DNA from 3 places in the Neobacillus canaveralius genome. Region 2 is predicted to be linked to each of the others. Evidence: riboswitches for the same ligand, from Rfam matches in the RefSeq annotation. Region 2 holds a riboswitch; each other region holds the start of a gene.
What was found. Region 2 has a riboswitch for S-adenosylmethionine ahead of metK (methionine adenosyltransferase). Riboswitches for the same ligand answer to the same signal wherever they lie in the genome.
Positions count from the first base shown of each region.

Region 1: linked by a shared signal. The riboswitch ahead of ABC255_RS14170 (5-methyltetrahydropteroyltriglutamate--homocysteine S-methyltransferase) and the one ahead of metK (methionine adenosyltransferase) in region 2 are both predicted to bind S-adenosylmethionine.
Region 3: linked by a shared signal. The riboswitch ahead of ABC255_RS18200 (phosphoadenylyl-sulfate reductase) and the one ahead of metK (methionine adenosyltransferase) in region 2 are both predicted to bind S-adenosylmethionine.

Region 1 is NZ_JBDFLL010000001.1:2,809,096-2,812,226, reverse strand. Features, by position in the region: gene ABC255_RS14180 (L-lactate MFS transporter) at 1-172, opposite strand, end outside; gene purT (formate-dependent phosphoribosylglycinamide formyltransferase) at 227-1,366, opposite strand; SAM riboswitch class I at 1,603-1,704, shown strand; gene ABC255_RS14170 (5-methyltetrahydropteroyltriglutamate--homocysteine S-methyltransferase) at 1,784-2,911, shown strand; gene ABC255_RS14165 (hypothetical protein) at 3,063-3,131, opposite strand, start outside.
Region 2 is NZ_JBDFLL010000001.1:1,296,192-1,299,322, forward strand. Features, by position in the region: gene pckA (phosphoenolpyruvate carboxykinase (ATP)) at 1-1,054, opposite strand, end outside; SAM riboswitch class I at 1,272-1,412, shown strand; gene metK (methionine adenosyltransferase) at 1,615-2,820, shown strand; gene asnB (asparagine synthase (glutamine-hydrolyzing)) at 3,019-3,131, shown strand, end outside.
Region 3 is NZ_JBDFLL010000001.1:3,621,516-3,624,646, forward strand. Features, by position in the region: gene cysP (sulfate permease) at 1-978, opposite strand, end outside; gene ABC255_RS18200 (phosphoadenylyl-sulfate reductase) at 994-1,710, opposite strand; SAM riboswitch class I at 1,780-1,881, opposite strand; gene ABC255_RS18205 (transferase) at 2,028-2,297, opposite strand; gene ABC255_RS18210 (anthranilate phosphoribosyltransferase) at 2,282-3,073, opposite strand; gene cobA (uroporphyrinogen-III C-methyltransferase) at 3,057-3,131, opposite strand, start outside.

The DNA of each region.
Region 1 (3,131 bases), 1.5 Mb from region 2:
AAAGTCCTAAGAAAAGAATTGCCAAGCTAAACGTGAAGGAAATTTGCTTTAACCCCCAGCCCATTTCTTGTTGAAGTGGTTTTGTGAAGACACTCCAGGCGTAAACCGAACCAATTGAAATATGTATGCCAACCGCCGATAGCGCGATTAACCAACGATTTTTTGTATGCATTCATCCATCCCTCTTTCCAAATTGTGGTCTTGTTGTCGATAATTCCACGACTAATTATTCATAGGTCACTGTCATTTTAGAAGCTCCCAATTCCGCTCTTTCTCTAGCCTCATCGACAGATTCCCCGTTGCTTAACACTACTGCCATACGTCGTCCCACTTTTGTTTCTGGTTTACCAAATACCCGAACTTGTGTATGAGGGATCGATAAGGTTTCTGCTATTCCAGATATGTGGTAAATCTTACTTTCTTTTGCAGCCTTAATCGTATGACTTGCACCCGATTTTACTAGCTGAACATCTGGAATCGGATATCCTAAAATAGCTCTTACATGTAAGGCGAATTCAGATAGATCCTGCGTAGCCATTGTTACCATCCCCGTATCATGTGGTCGTGGTGAAACTTCACTAAAATAGACACCTTGAGCTGAAAGAAATAATTCCACACCAAAAACTCCGTATCCACCAAGCGCATCCGTGATTTTTTTTGCGATATCCTGCGCCTCTAAGATTTGTTCCTCTGACATAGCATGCGGCTGCCAGGATTCTATATAATCACCATCTTTTTGCACATGCCCAATGGGAGCACAGAACGTTGTACCAGAAACAGAGCGAACGGTTAATAGGGTAATTTCAGAATCAAAATGGATAAATTCCTCCACAATGATTCGGGCTTTGTTACCTCTTCCACCAGAAATCGCCTCATTCCAAGAGCATTCTACATCCTCAATCGAACGGCAAATGGTTTGTCCTTTACCAGAAGAACTCATAATCGGTTTAATGACACAGGGAGTTCCGATTTTCTCTACGGCTTTCCTTAGTTCATAAAGGGTGTCTGCAAATGCGTACTTCGCTGTTTGAAGCCCTAGTTCTTCACTAGCCAATCGGCGAATTCCTTCCCTATCCATGGTGAGGTTCACGGCTTTAGCTGTCGGTACGATACGAAAACCTTCGTTTTCAAGTTCCACTAGTGTTTCTGTTGCAATCGCCTCGATTTCGGGAACCACCAAATCTGGTTTCTCTCTTTCTATTACTCTACGAAGTTCTTCTCCGTCAAGCATGTCCACCACATAAGAACGGTGTGCCACCTGCATAGCAGGAGCATTTTCATAACGGTCAACTGCAATCGTCTCCAGTCCAAGACGCTGAGCCTCAATGATCGTCTCTTTTCCAAGTTCGCCTGAACCAAGTAACATTACCTTTTTCGCATGTGTATCAAACACCTACTACAACCCCTTATTGTTTGTCTTTTGATTATAATATCTCATATTTTTATCGATTTCAAGCAAATGTTTTCACCAAAACACGAACGTTTAATTTTTAAAATTTAATATTGTTCGCTTTTATGAAAGTAAGCGGTATCGTAGGTTTTATTGGTTGACAGATTATCTGAATACGTGTAACTTAACAGGTAATTAAATAAGCAAGAATACTCTTATCAAGAGAGGTTGAGGGACTGGCCCTATGAAGCCTCGGCAGCAGACTAATTAATAGTACTGTGCCAATTCCAGTAGTGAATGCTTGAAGATAAGAAGAGATTGGTTATGGACTTCCCCCTCTTCTTTTTTTTAAGAAGAGGGTTTTTTTATAATATTGAAAGAAGGTAATAATAGATGACAAAAACACTAGTTAAAGCTCCTTTTAAAGCAGATCATGTAGGGAGTTTCCTTAGAACAGAACCGATTAAAGCAGCAAGAAAGGCTTTTGCAAACGGGGAGATTGATAAAGCAGACCTAAAGGATGTAGAGGATAAAGAAATCGCGAAACTAGTACAAAAACAAATCGAGGTAGGTCTTAAGTCCATTACGGATGGTGAGTTTCGACGTTCTTGGTGGCACTTGGACTTTTTAGCCGGGCTTCAAGGTGTAGAATTCTTTGAAAGCCAATATGTTAGTGCCTTCAAAGGTGCCAAAACAAGAAATAATGCCATTAAAGTCGTTGGTAAGGTCGACTTCGATCACCATTATATGATACAACACTTTCAATTTTTAAAAGAAGCGGTTGAAGAATATGGGGATGGCAGCCAAGTGGCGAAGTTCTCTATTCCTAGCCCAAATATGCTTTTTACTAGAATTCAAGGTGATGAGTATTATAACGGCAATAAAGAGGAGTTTTATAACGATACTGTTGCTGCTTACAGAAAGGCAATTCAAGCATTCTATGATGCAGGCTGTCGTTACTTACAATTAGATGATACCTCTTGGATTGATTTTGTCTCGGAAGAACGTATTACAGCTGTGGTAGAAAAAGAAGGCAAAAACGTACAGGATGTCATCAAAACTAGAGTCGCGTGTATTAATGACGTTATTGCAGACAAGCCGGATGATTTGTTAATTACAATGCACATTTGCCGCGGAAATTTTAAATCTACTTATATTACAAGCGGAGGATATGACCATATTTCAGATGCTATTTTCGCTGAATTAAATGTAGATGGCCTATTCTTAGAATACGATGATCAACGTTCTGGTGATTTTGAACCATTAAAAAGCTTTAACCGCCCTGACTTGACTGTTGTTCTGGGATTAATCACCTCAAAATTGCCGGAACTTGAAAATGTTGACACCATTAAAGCACGGATTAATGAAGCAAGCCAGTCTATACCTTTAGAAAACTTAGCTTTAAGTCCGCAATGTGGCTTTGCAAGTACAGAAGAAGGAAATATTTTAACAGAGGAAGATCAATGGAATAAGATCAAGCACGTTATAAACATAGCGAAAAGTGTTTGGGGTTCTCTCTAAATATATTGAATAAATAGTATATCCTTCAGATGTTTTTAAAATGTAAAAAAACCGGAAATATGCAAGAAATGAATAAACTCTTTCATATTTTCGGTTTATTCATTATAAAAATAAAAGCATCCTGTAGTGGAAAATGGGTTTAAAGTTTTCATTAAAGCTTTACTTCTACCTCAGTTCCATCCTTCAATTTCGTTTCAACCAGGATAACTCCACTGTGTTT
Region 2 (3,131 bases):
CCCCAAATGCGTCTGCGGTTAAAAAGACAATGGTATTCGGGTGGCCTGCAATGCTTGGCTGAACTATATTTTCAATGGCGTGCATCGGATAAGCAGCCCTTGTATTTTCAGTAAGAGTTGAATCGTCATAGTCTGCAATTCTTGTATCAGGATTAAGAACAACATTTTCTAATACGGAACCAAAATGGATGGCATCAAAAATTTGCGGCTCTTTTTCTCTGGAAAGATTAATGGTTTTTGCATAGCAGCCGCCTTCAATATTAAACACGCCATTCGATGACCAGCCGTGCTCATCATCACCAATTAAGCGGCGTTTTGGGTCTGCAGATAAAGTGGTTTTTCCTGTCCCAGAAAGACCGAAGAACAAAGCAACATCACCTTCAACACCAATATTAGCAGAGCAGTGCATAGAGAAAATATTATTCTCAGGCAGCAGGTAGTTCATTATTGAGAAGATTGATTTTTTCATTTCACCAGCATATTCCGTTCCGCCGATTAAGATCGTCCGTTTTTCGAAAGAGATAATAATAAAGGTTTCAGACTTTGTTCCGTCTATAACCGGATTTGCTTTAAAGTTAGGAGCCGAAATGACAGTGAATCCGGGTTTATGTGTCAGCAATTCCTCTTCACTAGGCCGAATAAACAATTGATGGGCGAATAAATTATGCCAAGCATATTCATTCACAATTTGAATCGGCAATTGGGTCTTTTTATCAGCACCTGCAAACCCTTTAAAGACGAATATTTCATTTTTTTCTTTTAAGTAGTCTAAAACTTTTTGATAGAGGTTATTAAATATTTCTTCTGAAATTGGCTGATTTAAATTGCCCCAATCAATTTTATCCTTAATGGATTCTTCCATGACAATAAATTTGTCTTGAGGAGATCTTCCAGTATATTTACCTGTTGATACACTTATCGCACCAGTTGAGGTTAGTTTTCCCTCATTCCTAGATAGAATTTTTTCCACTAATTGAGGAACAGACATTTGAATGTGCACATGGCTTTCTTCCAGCAATTGGCTTAATTCATTTGGGACATGTACTGAATTCATCAGAACGAACCTTCCTTTTCAAGTTTTTAATTGTCAATATATTCATAAAAAGTATAACACATTTAATTTAATAGTCTATACTAATTGGTAAATTTGGGTTGTATTATTAAGTATTAAATTTAAATGGAAAAATTTCATATATTTATCCTTAATTTGCTAGCAAATTCGTTGACAACGCTCGACAGGTTCAAGTATGATACTAATTTGAACGGATACTCTCTTATCCTGAGCTGGTGGAGGGACAGGCCCTATGAAACCCAGCAACCTGCTTTATGAGAAGACCATCCTATTTATTGGTCCTATTCTCAAGTGCGAAGGTGCTAATCTGACGCAAGGCTTTGACCTTGAACGATAAGAGTGAAAGGACCGGAACAACCTTTCCTCACAATGGTAAGGTTTTTTGTTTTGTATAGACCTTTTATCAATAGAGTTACTAATAAAAATCCTTTGTTTATTTCATACTAAGGGAATGAGTACCGTATCAATTTCAGTGGTTCTAGAAGTATTCCTGTAACCTTCAAATGGACCTTGATTTATCTCATAATATAGGAGGAAATCAGATGTCAACAAAACGTCGTCGTTTGTTCACTTCTGAATCAGTTACCGAAGGTCATCCAGATAAAATCTGTGACCAAATATCTGATTCGATTTTAGATGCCATTTTAGCAAAGGATGCAAATGCCCGGGTTGCTGCTGAAACATCCGTCACAACTGGATTAGTCTTAGTTGCAGGTGAAATCACTACATCTACTTACGTTGATATTCCAAAAATCGTTCGTGAAACAATTAAGGGTATTGGCTATAATCGTGCAAAATATGGCTTTGACTCCGAGACATGTGGTGTTATCACTTCTATTGGTGAGCAATCTCCTGACATTGCGATGGGGGTCGATCAGGCTCTAGAAGCACGTGAAGGGCAAATGTCTGATGAAGAAATCGAAGCTATTGGTGCAGGAGACCAAGGTTTAATGTTTGGTTTTGCATGTAATGAAACCAAAGAATTAATGCCTCTTCCCATTTCCTTGGCACACAAGCTTGCACGTCGTTTAACAGAGGTTCGTAAAGAGGAAATTCTTCCTTACCTGCGTCCAGATGGAAAGACACAAGTAACGGTAGAATATGATGAGAATGACAAACCTGTCCGTATCGATACGATTGTTATTTCTACACAGCACCATCCCGAAATTACGTTAGAGCAAATCCAACGTAACGTAAAAGAGTATGTGATTAATCCAGTTGTGCCGAAAGAACTAATTGATGAAAATACAAAGTATTTCATTAATCCAACAGGTCGTTTTGTTATCGGTGGACCTCAAGGAGATGCAGGTTTAACAGGACGTAAAATTATTGTAGATACGTATGGTGGTTATGCACGTCACGGCGGTGGAGCTTTCTCTGGTAAAGATCCTACAAAAGTTGACCGTTCTGCAGCCTATGCCGCTCGTTATGTTGCAAAGAATATTGTAGCAGCAGGACTTGCTGATAAAGTTGAAGTTCAGCTTGCATACGCAATTGGGGTAGCAAAGCCGGTTTCCATTTCTATTGATACTTTTGGTACTGGCAAAGTGAGTGAAGATGTATTAGTTGATCTTGTAGGTGCAAATTTTGATCTTCGTCCTGCTGGAATTATCAACATGTTAAATTTACGCCGCCCAATTTACAAGCAAACAGCGGCATATGGTCATTTTGGCCGTACAGATGTTGATCTTCCTTGGGAGCGTACAGATAAAGTGGACGCATTACGTCAACAAGCAAATATTAAATAGACAAATTAGGGGAGTTGCATTTAGTGTAACTCTCTTTTGCATTTAGTCGTCTAAGTTTAGGGCAATGTGTTTAGGTTAAAACTATTTGTACCTGAATTTTCCTACCTTTCACACTGACATTTTTATATGAATAGTGGTAGGATAAGAGAGTATGTTTTTTAAGTTTGGATATTTAGATTGGAGTAGGTGAAGTACATAATGTGTGGTTTTATTGGTTGTGTACACGACAAGGAACAACATTTTCGTGATGAGCAAAAACAACAATTCAAAAATATGAACGATATTATAACCCATCGTGGACCTGATGATGA
Region 3 (3,131 bases), 2.3 Mb from region 2:
TGCCATCGCAACTATTGGATAAAAGTTATGCTCGATTAGCAACTGGATCAGTGTGTAGGAAAGCACCATGGACAGTACAGGTGACACAATCCAAACCGTAAGAAGCTGCACCACTATACCCTTTTTTAGGACAGATTTGCCATGCTTGGCAAAGCCGATGCCGATAATTGACGATGTCGTGATTTGTGTCAGTGGAACAGGAATCCCAAAAACCGAGGCTACAGTAACAATTGCTGCTCCTGTTCCAGAAATAACACAGCCTTCTTCCAGCCGAAGCGTGGTAATTTTTTTACCATTCGTTTCAAGAACACGCTGTCCTAACAGAATGGCACCAGCTGCGACAAAAAGCCCGCCCCAGAAAATCCCAGAACTTGTCGACATAATGTCAGCCCCGACTAGCGGTCCCACAGCGTTGGCGACATTGTTCATCCCCGCTGAGAAAGCTTCAAATAACCCCATACATACGACAAGTACGGATAGGATAGGAATGGCTTTCGGCGCCTCCATCCAGCGTTTCAATGTTTTGATTTTTAATAGATTCGCAGCTAGGATGGCAATCACGAATGCTGCAAAAGGAGTAAGCAGCCAGAAGACCATAATCATTGCTAAGTTACTAACAAATACGGATTGATAAACGATTCCGGCACCTACCACCGATCCAACTGCTACTTCACTCGTCGACAGTGGGATTCCGAATATATTAGCCAAAAACAACGATAGTGCTGCTGAAGCTAATACGATAAGAGCGATAGGTACGGTAAAAGTGCTGTTTGGAACAATTCCGCTGCCAATGGTTTTTACCACTTCGCCACCGCCTAGCCATGCCCCAAAGAATACGGTAACACCGCACATTAACAATGCCAATCTCTTCTTTACTACCCCTGCTCCATAAGATATCCCCATTGAAGCAGCTGCACCGCTAGCTCCAATATTGACTGCAAAAAACAAACCAATTATTACTGCTATAACTGTGAGCAATCTAAAAGCCCCCTTTTAGGATGTGTGTAAGCCACACTCCGTCTTGCCGCTTCCCGACCAGCGTCCTGCACGTGAATCACCATCTGCACTAACAGGCTGTGTACAAGGAAAACAGCCGATACTAGGGTAATTTTGATCATGCAAGGTATTGTAAGGGAGGTCTTTTTCCTTGATATAGGCCCAAACTTCGTCCCATGTCCAGTGAATGAGCGGACAGATTTTAATGTTCTGAAACTTATCATCTTTATTTAAAAATTGAGTGTTTGCTCTTGTTGGTGATTGTTCCCTTCGAAGCCCTGAGATCCAAGCTTGTTTCGCCGTCAGCGTCTCCCTTAATGGAATGACTTTACGGATATTACAGCATTGGTTAGGCTCCCTCTTCCATAGTGCTGACCCATATTGCTCGCGTTGCTCATCTAATGTCAGCTTTGGCAGTTTTCGCTCTATATTTAATGAAGGGAAACGCTCTTCGATTTTGTTAATAACCTCATATGTTTCCGGAAAGTGTAAGCCTGTATCTAGGAAAACGATATGCGCGTCTGGCTTAACCTGCTGGATGAGATCGATTAATACGATTGCCTCTGCACCAAAACTGGATGCATAGACAATTTGGTCTTCTGCATAAGAGTTGTATGCCCACTCCAATACCGATTTTGCTCCTTTTGTTTTATCCTCAATAGAGAATTGATCGGATATTTCACTCCAGTTTTCATATGTTACCGTTGTAGCCATTCCTATAAACCTCCTCTGTTTATCAAAAAAGCCTTCCCAAAAAGGAAAGGCATCTCACGATTGTTTAACGCCTTATCTCCCAAAATGAAGACCATTTTGCTGGAATTAGCACCTTGCACAGCAGGTTGCCGGGCTTCATAGGACCAGTCCCTCAGCCTCTCTTGATAAGTATTTGTAATTGATGAAATTAATCCTACCATACCAATAGGTTTTATGTAAATGAAAAAATATAAAATTTAGAAAAATTAATTTGTCTCTATTTTAGCCCAATAAAAAATTAAGCGTCCTAGACGGATATTTCGTCCAGAACGCTCACGTTACGTAGTAATATTTTCAGGCTGACTTACTTTCCATTTTTCTAATTGAGTTAAACCTCGTTGTTCGTTTAGTTGTTTTTTAGCTATCTCTATACCTTCTCCTATATCATTGACGACACCGAACAGGTAATAGCGGATGCCGGTGTTAAAAAGCACTTGATTGTAAAATAGCTGTAATGATTTGGATTGTTCCCCACTGAGAATCGCCAGCGTAATGTCAGACTGTTCTTGTGCAGACAGCTTGGTATCCTTATCTAACTCTTGCACCAACAGCCCATTTCCTCTGGTTTGACAATCGATGATTCGATTTTATTGTCTGTAATTTTATAAATAAAGCTGTTGCGGTGAACAGGCAAATCCTCAGAACCTTCCATTCCTTGAACCACATAAACATTTTTAAAGGAAAGCTCTTTAAAAATAGGGGCAATTTTGTTAATCGCTGTCCGATGATAAGCACCCATCATAAGTGATTCTGCATTCGCTAAATTTAATAACTTCTCTACTGTATTAAAAAGAGTTCTTACCCCCAGCTCTTTGCGAATCCCCCTCAGCTTTCCTAAACTAGGGCAATATTCCTCTGTGTTTGCAAATGCAATTCCTGCTTCTTGAATTGTTTTCACCAATCTTTGTGGCGGTTGAGAAACATTTAGACCTAAATGTATAAGTATATCCTTAAGCGCTATTCCATATTTCGGCGGCAGTGAATCGCTGCCATGTAAAAACACTGGAAACCCGTATTCAGCCATCAAAATGGCTGTTGGTATACTTCCTGTAAAAGAATTCCTTCCATTATACGGACTGGCCAGATCAATAATTGACTGGTTTGACGGCTCTAGTTTATTACTAACATCCTGATAGGCATGCACAAATGCGAGCAATTCCTCCGGCGATTCCGTTTTCAAGCGGAGCGCAATCAGATATGCTGCAATTTGCGCATCTGTTGCCTTGCCGCTAATAATCGTTTGAGCGACTTCTTTTGTTTGTTGATAATCTAAGTCTTTGGACCCTCTTTTTCCTCTTGCGACCTCTTTAAGCCATTGTTGCATAGCTTTCCGCCTTCCCCTCTTCCTCTAGTAAACTTATTTTATCACGGAAGGTGACAAC